Linked DNA regions of Alkalinema sp. FACHB-956. The protein of the gene in region 2 interacts with the protein of the main gene of each other region in a pairwise test. Links are inferred from orthologs where the notes say so. Each region holds a gene or a part of one and is shown on either strand. Other genes may lie near its edges.

Region 1 (4,379 bases), on a different replicon or contig from region 2:
TGGCGAAAAGGGTGAGCAAGGTAGTTAGGGTGGTGTTGATCGATCGGGTTAGGGTCTGATTAACCGCATCATCAACCACTTGATTGATATGTTTGTCGGGATGTTCTTGAATCACTTCCCGCACGCGATCGTAGATCACCACCGTGTCATTAACCGAGAAACCCACGATCGTGAGCAGCGCCACAATAAAGAGGCTATCCACTTCAATCCCCGCCACGAGGCCCAGAATTGAGAATGCGCCCACGGTCACCAGCACGTCGTGCACCAAGGCCACGATCGCAAATACGGCATAGTCAAACTGAAAGCGGAATGCGAGATAGACCGTAATCCCAACGAAGGAAATCAATAACGCTAACAGCCCTTGGGAAAAAATCTGCCGTCCGAGGGTGGCTCCCACGCTGTCAATCGAGGTGCCCTGGGGATTAAACGCCCCAACTTTTTCCTGGAGTGCGCTCAATAACTTTTCCCGCGCATCCACATTCAGATTATTCGTGCGGATAGAGAGGGCGGGGCGATTTTGACCTTGATCTCCCACCTGCTGGACACTACTGCCCCCCAAGCCTTGGTCTTTCAGCACCGATCTCACACCGTCGAGGTCGATCGGCTTGCTGCAATCAACCTTGCTGCAATCGAGTTCCAATTGCAACCGGGTGCCACCAACGAAATCCAAGCTAGGCCGGAGAGGGGCCCCAATCTGGGTCCAAGAGACCACCATGGAAATCAGCCCCGCTAAAATTATGGCGGAGGAAATGGCCCACCAGAGATTGCGTTGTTTGATGACCTGAAGCTTCATGATGCAGCCTCCACCTTAGAAGAATTCGTTGTCGAAGTAAGACCGGGGCAATACCAAGAAGGCTTGCGGAAGGCTTGTACATTCAGTGCAGTCATTAACAGGGTGCGGCTACAGGTAATCGCAGTAAACATACTCACGACCACCCCTAGGGCAAGGGTTAAGGCAAACCCTTTGACCAAACCGGAACCCAACCAAAAGAGCGCAGCGCAGGCGATCAACGTGGTGACGTTACTGTCGAGAATGCTGGAGAAGGCGCGATAGAATCCCGACTCCACCGATCGGTACAGGGTTTTGCCCGCCCGCAGTTCTTCACGGGTGCGTTCAAAGATCAGCACGTTGGCATCTACGGCCATCCCAATACTGAGAATGAATCCGGCGATCCCAGGCAAGGTGAGGGTCACACCCAACAGATCAAAGGCGGCGATCGACAAAATTGAGTAAATCATCAGCGAAATCGCTGCGATCGCACCCGGCAGTCGGTAGTACAGCACCATAAAGGCCAAAACCAAGAGGAGGCCGCCCACTCCGGCATAGATACTGCGCTCAATACTGTCTCGGCCTAGGGTTGCGCCGACGGTGCGGTTCTCAACAATTTCGATCGGCACTGGCAGGGAGCCACCCTTGAGTTGAATCGCGAGTTCCTGGGCTGACTGGGCCGTAAAGTTGCCCGTAATCGTTGCACCACCACCAGTGATCCCCGTTGCCGCGTGTTCTGGTCCCACGATCGGGGCACTAATCAGACCATCATCCAGGAAAATACCAATACTACGTCCTGTGCCCGCCAGCCGTTTGGTCATCTCGGCGAATTTGTTGCCACCTTCGGTGTCAAACCGGATGTCCACGACCCAAACGTTGCCACCAGGGGGAGATGCCGCAAAGGCATCTTGCAGATTTTTACCGACAATTCCCGATTTATCAAACAATTCTAAAAGGGCTTTATTACTGGCCTTGAGGCGAGTTTGTAAATCTTCTAAGGCTTTGGGATCGCCTTTAACTTTGCGCAGTTCCTGGACTTGGGTTTGCAGAATCCGATTATTTTGGTATTCCGCTTGGAAGATCCCTTCCGTACCCTGGCGTTGTTCCCGGAACTCTAGCTGCGCCGTGCCCCCAAGAACCCGTTCTGCCTGTTCAGGATCCGTGACACCGGGGAGTTGCACCAGGACTTGATCCTGACCCACAGTTTGCACGACGGGTTCCGAAACACCCAGACCGTTAATCCGGCGATCGATGACCATTTGCACGGCTTCCAATTCCCGTGCGCCAATGGTCTTAATGTCTTCCGTGGGTTTCACCTGAATTGTGAGCTGTGATCCCCCTTGCAAGTCGAGACCGAGCTTAATGGGGATTTGAGTCAAGGTAAAGACCGACGCTGCCACGAGCGCCACAATGACTCCTAATAACCAACGTTGCCTTCCCATACAGAATCCTGTTGTGACAAACGCTATGATACCCCGCAGTTGCGAGTGTTACCAAAAAGAGGAGCGATCGGGCGATCGCTCCTCTCCACTGAAATCAATTCAATATCCCCTTTCTAAAAAGATTTCTAGAAAGCTGCCATTCTAGAATTGTCCCTAGAACTGCTTGCCCGTAATCTTTTTCACCGCTTCCACAATTTGGGGCGGCTGGACGATCGTCAGGTTTTCCAAAGTGCCGTTGTAGGGCGTGGGGATGTCCTGAGAAGAAAGGCGAATCACCGGAGCATCCAGTTCATCAAAGAAGCGATCGTTGATCGACGCAATCAGTTCAGCGGCAATCCCGCCCGTTTTCATGCCTTCTTCAACAATGACGACGCGATGGGTTTTCTTGATCGATTCCCCGATCGTGTCAAAGTCCAAAGGTTTCAAGGAAATGAGGTCGATCAGTTCTGGATCGAACCCTTCTTTTTCCAGGGTCTTCACCGCTTGCAGGCAGTGGTAACGCATCCGGGAATAGGTCAGAATCGTCACATCCTTACCGGGACGCACGATTTCCGCCTTATTCAACGGGCAAATGTACTCACCGCTGGGCAGATCTTCCTTCAAGTTGTAGAGCAGCACGTGCTCGAAAAACAGCACGGGGTTGTCATCCCGAATGGCCGCTTTCAGCAACCCCTTGGCGTTATAGGGCGTGGAACAAGCCACAATTTTCAACCCTGGTACTGCTTGGAAGTAGGTTTCTAGCCGCTGGGAGTGCTCTGCCCCCAACTGCCGACCCACCCCACCAGGCCCCCGGATGACCATGGGAATTTTGAAGTTACCGCCGGAGGTGTAGCGCAGCATCCCAGCGTTGTTGGAAATTTGGTTAAACGCCAGCAGCAGGAAGCCCATGTTCATCCCTTCGATGATGGGACGCAGCCCGGTCATGGCTGCACCGACGGCCATTCCAGTGAAACTATTTTCTGCAATAGGCGTGTCAAGAAGGCGCAATTCGCCGTACTTCTCATAGAGATCCTTGGTGACTTTGTAGGATCCGCCGTAATGACCCACGTCCTCGCCCATGACCAACACGCTGGGGTCACGCGCCATTTCTTCGTCGATCGCTTCTCGAAGTGCGTTGAATAAAAGCGTTTCTGCCATTGCTTCCTCTACCGCTTAAGCCAGCTTTCCATTTTAGAGGAGGATGGTCACACAGAAAAGACATAAAGCCGAGATGACACAATGTCCATCTCGGCAATAGAGTTAATGGGTTTCGTTAATGGGTGCAACTAATGAAGCGATCGGGGGAAATCAATCAACGGAATGGGCGATCGGGCCTTAGAATTGCAGGCCCACCCCTGCGCTCAGACCCACAGAAGGCTTGCCACTTTCGTAGCCCTTAATCCCGTATTTAGCATCGCTGTAGACGACCACACCTTTAGCGACTTGGGATTCCACACCCACATTCAGAACGGCGGTGTCTCGATTCCCCAAGGGGGAATTGGTGCCATCTTTTTGCACAAAGGAATACCCAGCACCGGCGTAGACGTTGGTATTTTTGGCTACGGCGTAGTCATAGGTCAGCGTCGGCACAATCGCGCTGTTGTTGCCATTGAACAACACCGTACCCCGGACGGAAACCGGCGCATTGGGAACCGCAAACCGACCTTGCACGTTTCCACCAAAGTTAGGGCCATCATTGCCAGCCCCCCCGCCCGTCACGCTACCGGAGACCCCAGCGCCCACGTAGCTACCATTAAACGGAACCGGCTGGGCAGAAGCGGAACTTGCGGCGACTGTGGAGCCGACCAACAGAGCGGACACACTAGCAAAGGCAATGGCTTTTAGAGAGAGTTTCATCGTTCGATCCTCAGAAAATAATTCAGAATTCATGCTTGGGGCTGCAATTCTACGGAAGAAGGTTGAACCAATGGCTTGAAAAACGGGTGAAATCAGCAGTTTTACTGAGCTAATTGCATTCAGCGTCGCATTGCCTGTACTGACTCAATAAATTTCACTGACTGTTCATTGCCTTTGGTTTTACTCTGTGTAGATTGCATACCTACTTTGTCGAAACCGCTATTCCAAAAGTTCCGGGCAAAAGCCCCAAATCCGCCTATTTTAGGCAGTTTCTAAACTGGCACAAGTTCTGCGGAGGATAGTGGATGGATCTTGGTATGCCCGATCGAACT
Region 2 (5,930 bases):
CAAACTGGTGGAGTCGGAGCGGTTGAGTTGTTGCTGGCGAGCACGGATGGCGAGTGCGGCTCGGGCTGCTGGAGACATGGGCGCATTTTTGTCGCCTCCGGAGCCCGTGAGATCCCCCGATCGCGCCGGGGTTCCAGGCTTATTGCCCTTAGACGGCACTTGGTTCATGCTATGGGCCAAGCTATCTAGATAGGGTTCTAGATCCAGCGCGCGGAAAATTTCATTGGCATTTTGGTAGCGATGGCGCACAGAAATTTCCAGCATTTTTTGGAGCACCTTGGCAAAATGCTCAGAAACGTGCACCTGTTGTCGCCAGAGGAGCTCTCCCGTTGCCGGATCGTAGGATAAATCCTTCGGAGATCGACCGGTAAGAAGGTAAACGCAGGTAACGCCCAATGCATAAATATCACTGGCAAACACAGGCCGCATTGCCATTTGCTCCGGTGGGGCAAACCCCGGCGTTCCGATCGCATAGGACGTGAAGGCTGTGTTTTCTGAAGCGTTATTCACCATGGCCTGCTCATGGTTTTTCACCGCTCCGAAGTCAATCAGGACTAATTTGAGATCGTGGGAACGGCGGATCAAGTTGGCGGGCTTAATATCGCGGTGAATGACTTGATGGCTGTGGATGTATTCCAAAACGGGTAAAATTTCACTGAGAAATTGCTTAACCCCCGCTTCTGTAAACGGCCCATTGCGTTTCACTTCCTGTTGCAATGTGGATCCGCTAACGTATTCTTGAACGAGATAAAATTCTTGATTGGCTTCGAAGTAGTCGAGGAGGCGAGGCACTTGGGGATGGTTGCCAATGCGACCGAGGGTTTGGGCCTCCCGTTCAAAGAGTTCCCGCGCCATCTGCATAATGTGGGGCGCACTGGCATTGGGCCGCAGTTGCTTAATCACACAGTTCGGTTGCCCGGGCAGCACTTCATCCCGCGCTAGATAGGTCGCTCCAAAGCCCCCTTGCCCTAGGGCATGGAGAACGCGATAGCGATCGCGCAATAACAACTTGGATCCACAAGCTTGGCAAAACTCTGCATCTATCAAGTTATCGGGATTAGGACAGCCTGGATTCAAGCAGTAGCTCATGCAGCGTCACCCGCGTATCGCTAAACAAACGATCAAGAAGTCAAGGAAAAAAGATATCTCAATTATCAACGCGAATTGTTGAAAAGAGAGGCGCAATCGCTGGAAATCCCTGATAAAGAGTTGCTAAAGCTACGTCCTGTCATCATCAAGTCCGTATAAACCTTCGTTTTTTTAGCGTTTATTTCCCCGTTAATGGGAAACCGTTATCAGGAAATTCCAATGGGTGTGAACGACTTTCAAGCGTTGAGAGCACTGGCATCTTCTGATTAAATACCTGGGTACTTAATACTAAGTACTTAATACTAAGGACTTAGGGAATTCTCCGTATAGTTTGCTCTCTTCAAACTCTATTATTCACCGAGTTTGCCAGAAGTAACATGGGGAAACTATTGGAGTCATCTAGAAAACATCCCGATTACGGAACTATGGAACGCTTGAACTGATGGCGAAAGAATGAGCATTATTCAGCTAGGCTGTGATCCTGCGCGATTGGGGTGTGAAATCCGATCGAATGGGAGATTTGCATCTCTGGATCTCTTTCTCCGATTCTGGAATCCGATCACCCCTCCGTAATTAGATGATACCCTGACCCTGAATTCTAGGGCTGGGGGGGCAGCCACCGGAGCCGGGGGAACGGTACAATGGGCACGGCCTAATGATCAAAGTCAATTTCTGATGCGTATTTCCCTGAACTGGTTGCGAGACCTGGTTGATTTTTCTCAATCTGCGGAAGAGTTAGCAGACCTGCTGACCATGGCAGGCTTTGAAGTAGAAGATATCGAGGATCGTCGCACTTGGGCGGATGGTGTTGTGGTGGGTCGTGTGGTAGAGCGGCAGCAGCACCCCAATGCGGATAAACTCAGCGTCTGCCAAGTGGATATTGGAACAGGAGAAATCAACCAGATCGTTTGCGGGGCTGCCAATGTCCGCGCGGATATTTTTGTCCCGGTGGCAACGGTGGGTAGCTTTTTGCCCCGGGTGGGAGATGCAGGGCTGAAAATTAAACCTGCCAAACTGCGGGGAGAACCGTCGAATGGCATGATTTGTTCCCTCGCGGAGTTGGGCCTGACGAAAGACTCAGAAGGGATCCATATTTTCGATGAAACGATCGGGGGTGACATCCAACCCGGGACGGATGTTCGGCCTTTGCTGGGGTTGGATGAGGTGGTTTTGGATTTGACCTCCACGGCGAATCGGGCCGATGCCCTGAGTATGATTGGGATTGCGCGGGAAGTGGCGGCGCTGACGGGTAATCCGCTGAAAATGCCGCGATCGGAAGAAGTGACTGCGACGGCGGGAGCACAGTTAACGATCGACATTGCTGACCCCCAAGCCTGTCCTGCTTATATCGGTACAGTGATTGAGGGCGTCAAAATTGGCCCCTCTCCCCTGTGGTTGCAGCGCCGCTTACAGGCGGCAGGGGTACGCCCGATTAATAATGTGGTGGATGTGACGAACTACATCATGTTGGAATGGGGACAACCCTTACATGCCTTCGACCTCGATCGGTTAAAGCAGGTCGCGGGCGGTGACGAGCTAAAGCTGGGGGTTCGTTTTGGGACAGCGGGTGAAACCTTGGTGACCTTGGATAGCCAGGAACGGACGGCCACGGAGCAAACGCAGTTTATTACGGTCAACGATCGCCCGGTGGCCCTGGCAGGGGTGATGGGGGGCGAAGCGACGGAAGTGTTTGACGGGACGACGAATCTGTTGCTGGAAGCGGCGCTGTTTGATGCAGCGGTGACTCGGCGATCGGCCCGCAGTCAAGGGTTACGATCGGAGGCTTCGGCGCGCTATGAACGGGGGGTTAACTTAGCGGAACTGGAACTGGCGCAACGGCGGGCGGTGCAGTTAATCACGGAGTTGGCGGGGGGGACTGTAACGGCCCAGGCGATTGCCGATCATCGTCCGGCTACGTTAACCCGTGAGATCGAACTGCGCCTCGATCGGGTGAAGCAGGTGCTGGGCATGGTGGTGCGCGGGGATGATCTGAGCGAACTGGAAGCCGCCGAGGTGGAAAAAGCCTTGGTGGCGTTGAATTGCCAACTGACGGCTACCGGGGAAGGGGTGTGGACGGTGACGGTGCCGCCCTACCGCTACCGAGATCTGGAACGGGAAATTGATCTGATTGAAGAAATTGCCCGGATGTATGGTTTCAATAATTTTGCCGATACCTTGCCGGATAAGGGGGAAGTGGGTTTTCTCTCGCTGGAGCAGGTAGTGCTGCGGAAATTGCGATCGGCGTTGCGGGGCATTGGCTTAACGGAGTTGATGCATTATTCCTTGGGCAAGCCGGGGAGCGATCGGCAGGTGGTGTTGAGTAATCCGCTGTTTGTGGAATATTCGGCCCTGCGGACGAATTTGATGGATGGGTTGATTGAAGCCTGCCAGTACAACCTAGAGCGGGGAAATGGTGCGCTGAATGGTTTTGATATTGGCCATGTCTTCTTCCAGGATGAGGATGGTTTAGGGGAAGGGGAAGTCCTAGGTGGGATTCTTGGTGGTGATACTTCGCGGGGGCGTTGGCTTCGCGGGGTCAAGGAAGTTCCGATGACTTGGTTTGAGGCGAAGGGGCTGTTGGATGCGGTGTTTGATCAATTGAAGTTGCCGGTGGAATACCAGCCTGATAGCCGCGATGCCCGCCTCCATCCTGGACGGACGGCTTCTCTGTGGATCCGAGGTGAGCGGTTGGGAACCTTTGGCCAACTGCATCCGCAATTGTGTCAAGAACGCGGGTTGCCGGATGGGTTGTATGTGTTTGAGTGGGATTTGGATCTGATTTACAAGAATTTGGAATCGGAGGAAGCTATGGTTCCGGTGTTCCAACCTTTTTCGACCTATCCTGCCAGCGATCGCGATTTGGCGTTTTATGTGGCAACGAAGGTTTCGGTTTCCGATCTGGAGCGGGCAATCCGGAAAGCGGGGGGCAATTTACTGGAATCGGTGGAGTTGTTTGATGAGTATAAGGGCGATCGAGTGCCGGAAGGTAAGCGGAGTTTAGCGTTTCGGATGGTGTACCGCACGGACGATCGAACGTTAACGGATGCGGATGTTGATCCGGTGCAACAGAAGGTTCGTGATGCGTTGGTGGAGAAGTTCCAGGTTGAGTTACGTAGCTAAGGCGATTGTGTTTGCGATCGTGTTTGTGCTTGTGATTCGTAATCTATAGTTTTCATATTGGAGGCGAGATGCTCACTTTGTTAAAAGGAGTTGATCGCCTCTATTTTTTATGGGTTGTATGTTCTAATTCCAGCTTGGGTTGTTTGGTTTTGGATGATGGTTTTTGAAGTATCAAATGATACTCGATCGGTTTTTGCAAATACGGATTGACAGGGGTCTACTTTCTCCGTAATCTAGCTGTTCATAGCGGTTGCGTGGACATCCTTCTTTTACGAGACGGTTTGGCATGAAGCACGGGGCCGCTGGGATCCTGAAAATTTAGGGCACTACCCTTTGTTGCGGCAACAACTCCGGGTAGCTATTCCCCCTCGCTGAGTGCACAGCAAGGAGGCTTGATGAGGATTTTAGCATCTGACCGAGCCACTCTTGTTTGTGATGTCAAACGGGGTGGCTCTAAATTTTTGGGCTTCTTTAGACCCTCATCTCCGGCCCTTCTCCCGCAAACAGGAGTAGGGAGCAAGATTGCGTTAGGGATGAGATTCACTTCAATAAGGAGAAGCTCAGTTATGGTGAAAGGTTCTAGCGATCGGGGCGATCGTGAAGTTCAACACGAGAAACAACGCTTACAGATCCACTTAATCGGTCACAAGGAGTTCGTGCAGGATACGATTAATCAATTCCATGCGCATCGGATCGCCGATCGAATTCATTGGAGTCAACCGATGAAGATTGTCCATTCGGATGGGCAATACATCAGCATATTGAGTCGTGAACGCCAACGGTAACGGTTGAAGCAGGAGGAATCCCGCAGGTTCGTTGATGGGAATGGCCTGCGGGTTCTTCGATCGAAGATCAGAAACTGTATTAAGTAATATTTTGCGATAATTACTCACAATAGTTCACTTTTTTAAAGCGAAATAGCTTGTACCACCCCATAAAATCAGGATATTTTATGGAAAATGAGGGCATATTCACAGGAAATTTCTGTATAACTACTTGCTATGTTGCCTCCCTGATGATGTGTCGTAGCGTCCTTTGTAGTTGATCATCAATCCAATAAGCAACACCAATGAGAACGGCTCGAACAGCACGAAAATCAACCTTCCATCAGTTCCTCTCAAACTTCGAAGACCTGGGATTAGAGTAAGATTGATCAGTAGTAAAAACTACCCAGAATTTAATAATCCGGTACTTGAGCTAGTGTGGTTTATGCGTATGTCCGTAGCACTTGATGTTTTTCAAAAATGTGTTGAAGCCGTCCAACAGGGAGAACTAATTGAGTCAGTCAGTGCGAAGGATAAAGAGTTTCATTTCCAAAACTGGTTTCAGAACCGATTGGAGTCGCTAAGTTTATTTTTTGAAGCCCCAGGCCGAAATACTTACCCTGATTTTCGGATGGTAAATTCTGCTGACGGGTTTGAAGTCAAGGGCTTAGCTTGGCCGGGACGCGAACGAGATTATGACTGCAACAGCCAAGTTCCCTCTGGTTTCCATAATGGAAGACAAGTTTTTTATGTATTTGGCCGCTACCCTGCTGATTTGTCGCAATATTCCCCTCAAGTGGGGGGGCGTCGCTGTTACCCAGTCATCGATTTAGTGATCTGTCATGGCGACTTTCTCAATGCAAATCGCGAGTACGTTCACAAAAACAAGAGTGTTAAGGGATTCGGAAGCTACGGTGACATCATGATTCGAGATCGAAAAATGTATGTTGCTCCGAC

The links.
Region 1: the proteins of pheT (region 2) and secD interact in binary tests that used the Escherichia coli proteins (3 or more experiments, as listed by UniProt). The link is inferred for Alkalinema sp. FACHB-956 from one-to-one orthologs.

The regions. Positions count from the first base shown.
Region 1 is NZ_JACJRC010000014.1:10,654-15,032, reverse strand. What follows is about bases 1-2,962. They hold secD (protein translocase subunit SecD), read right to left. Parts: upstream 2,212-2,962; coding sequence 790-2,211; downstream 1-789. Other genes in these bases: H6G21_RS15185 (alpha-ketoacid dehydrogenase subunit beta), read right to left, coding at 2,365-2,962; secF (protein translocase subunit SecF), read right to left, coding at 1-793. In the rest of the region: more of H6G21_RS15185, read right to left, coding at 2,963-3,348; H6G21_RS15180 (outer membrane beta-barrel protein), read right to left, coding at 3,526-4,047. UniProt on the Escherichia coli protein: Part of the Sec protein translocase complex. Interacts with the SecYEG preprotein conducting channel. SecDF uses the proton motive force (PMF) to complete protein translocation after the ATP-dependent function of SecA.
Region 2 is NZ_JACJRC010000042.1:28,040-33,969, forward strand. The notes cover bases 1,392-4,486. They hold pheT (phenylalanine--tRNA ligase subunit beta), read left to right. Parts: upstream 1,392-1,764; coding sequence 1,765-4,209; downstream 4,210-4,486. Outside these bases: H6G21_RS23920 (serine/threonine-protein kinase), read right to left, coding at 1-1,089; H6G21_RS23930 (hypothetical protein), read left to right, coding at 4,776-4,994; H6G21_RS23935 (hypothetical protein), read left to right, coding at 5,419-5,930.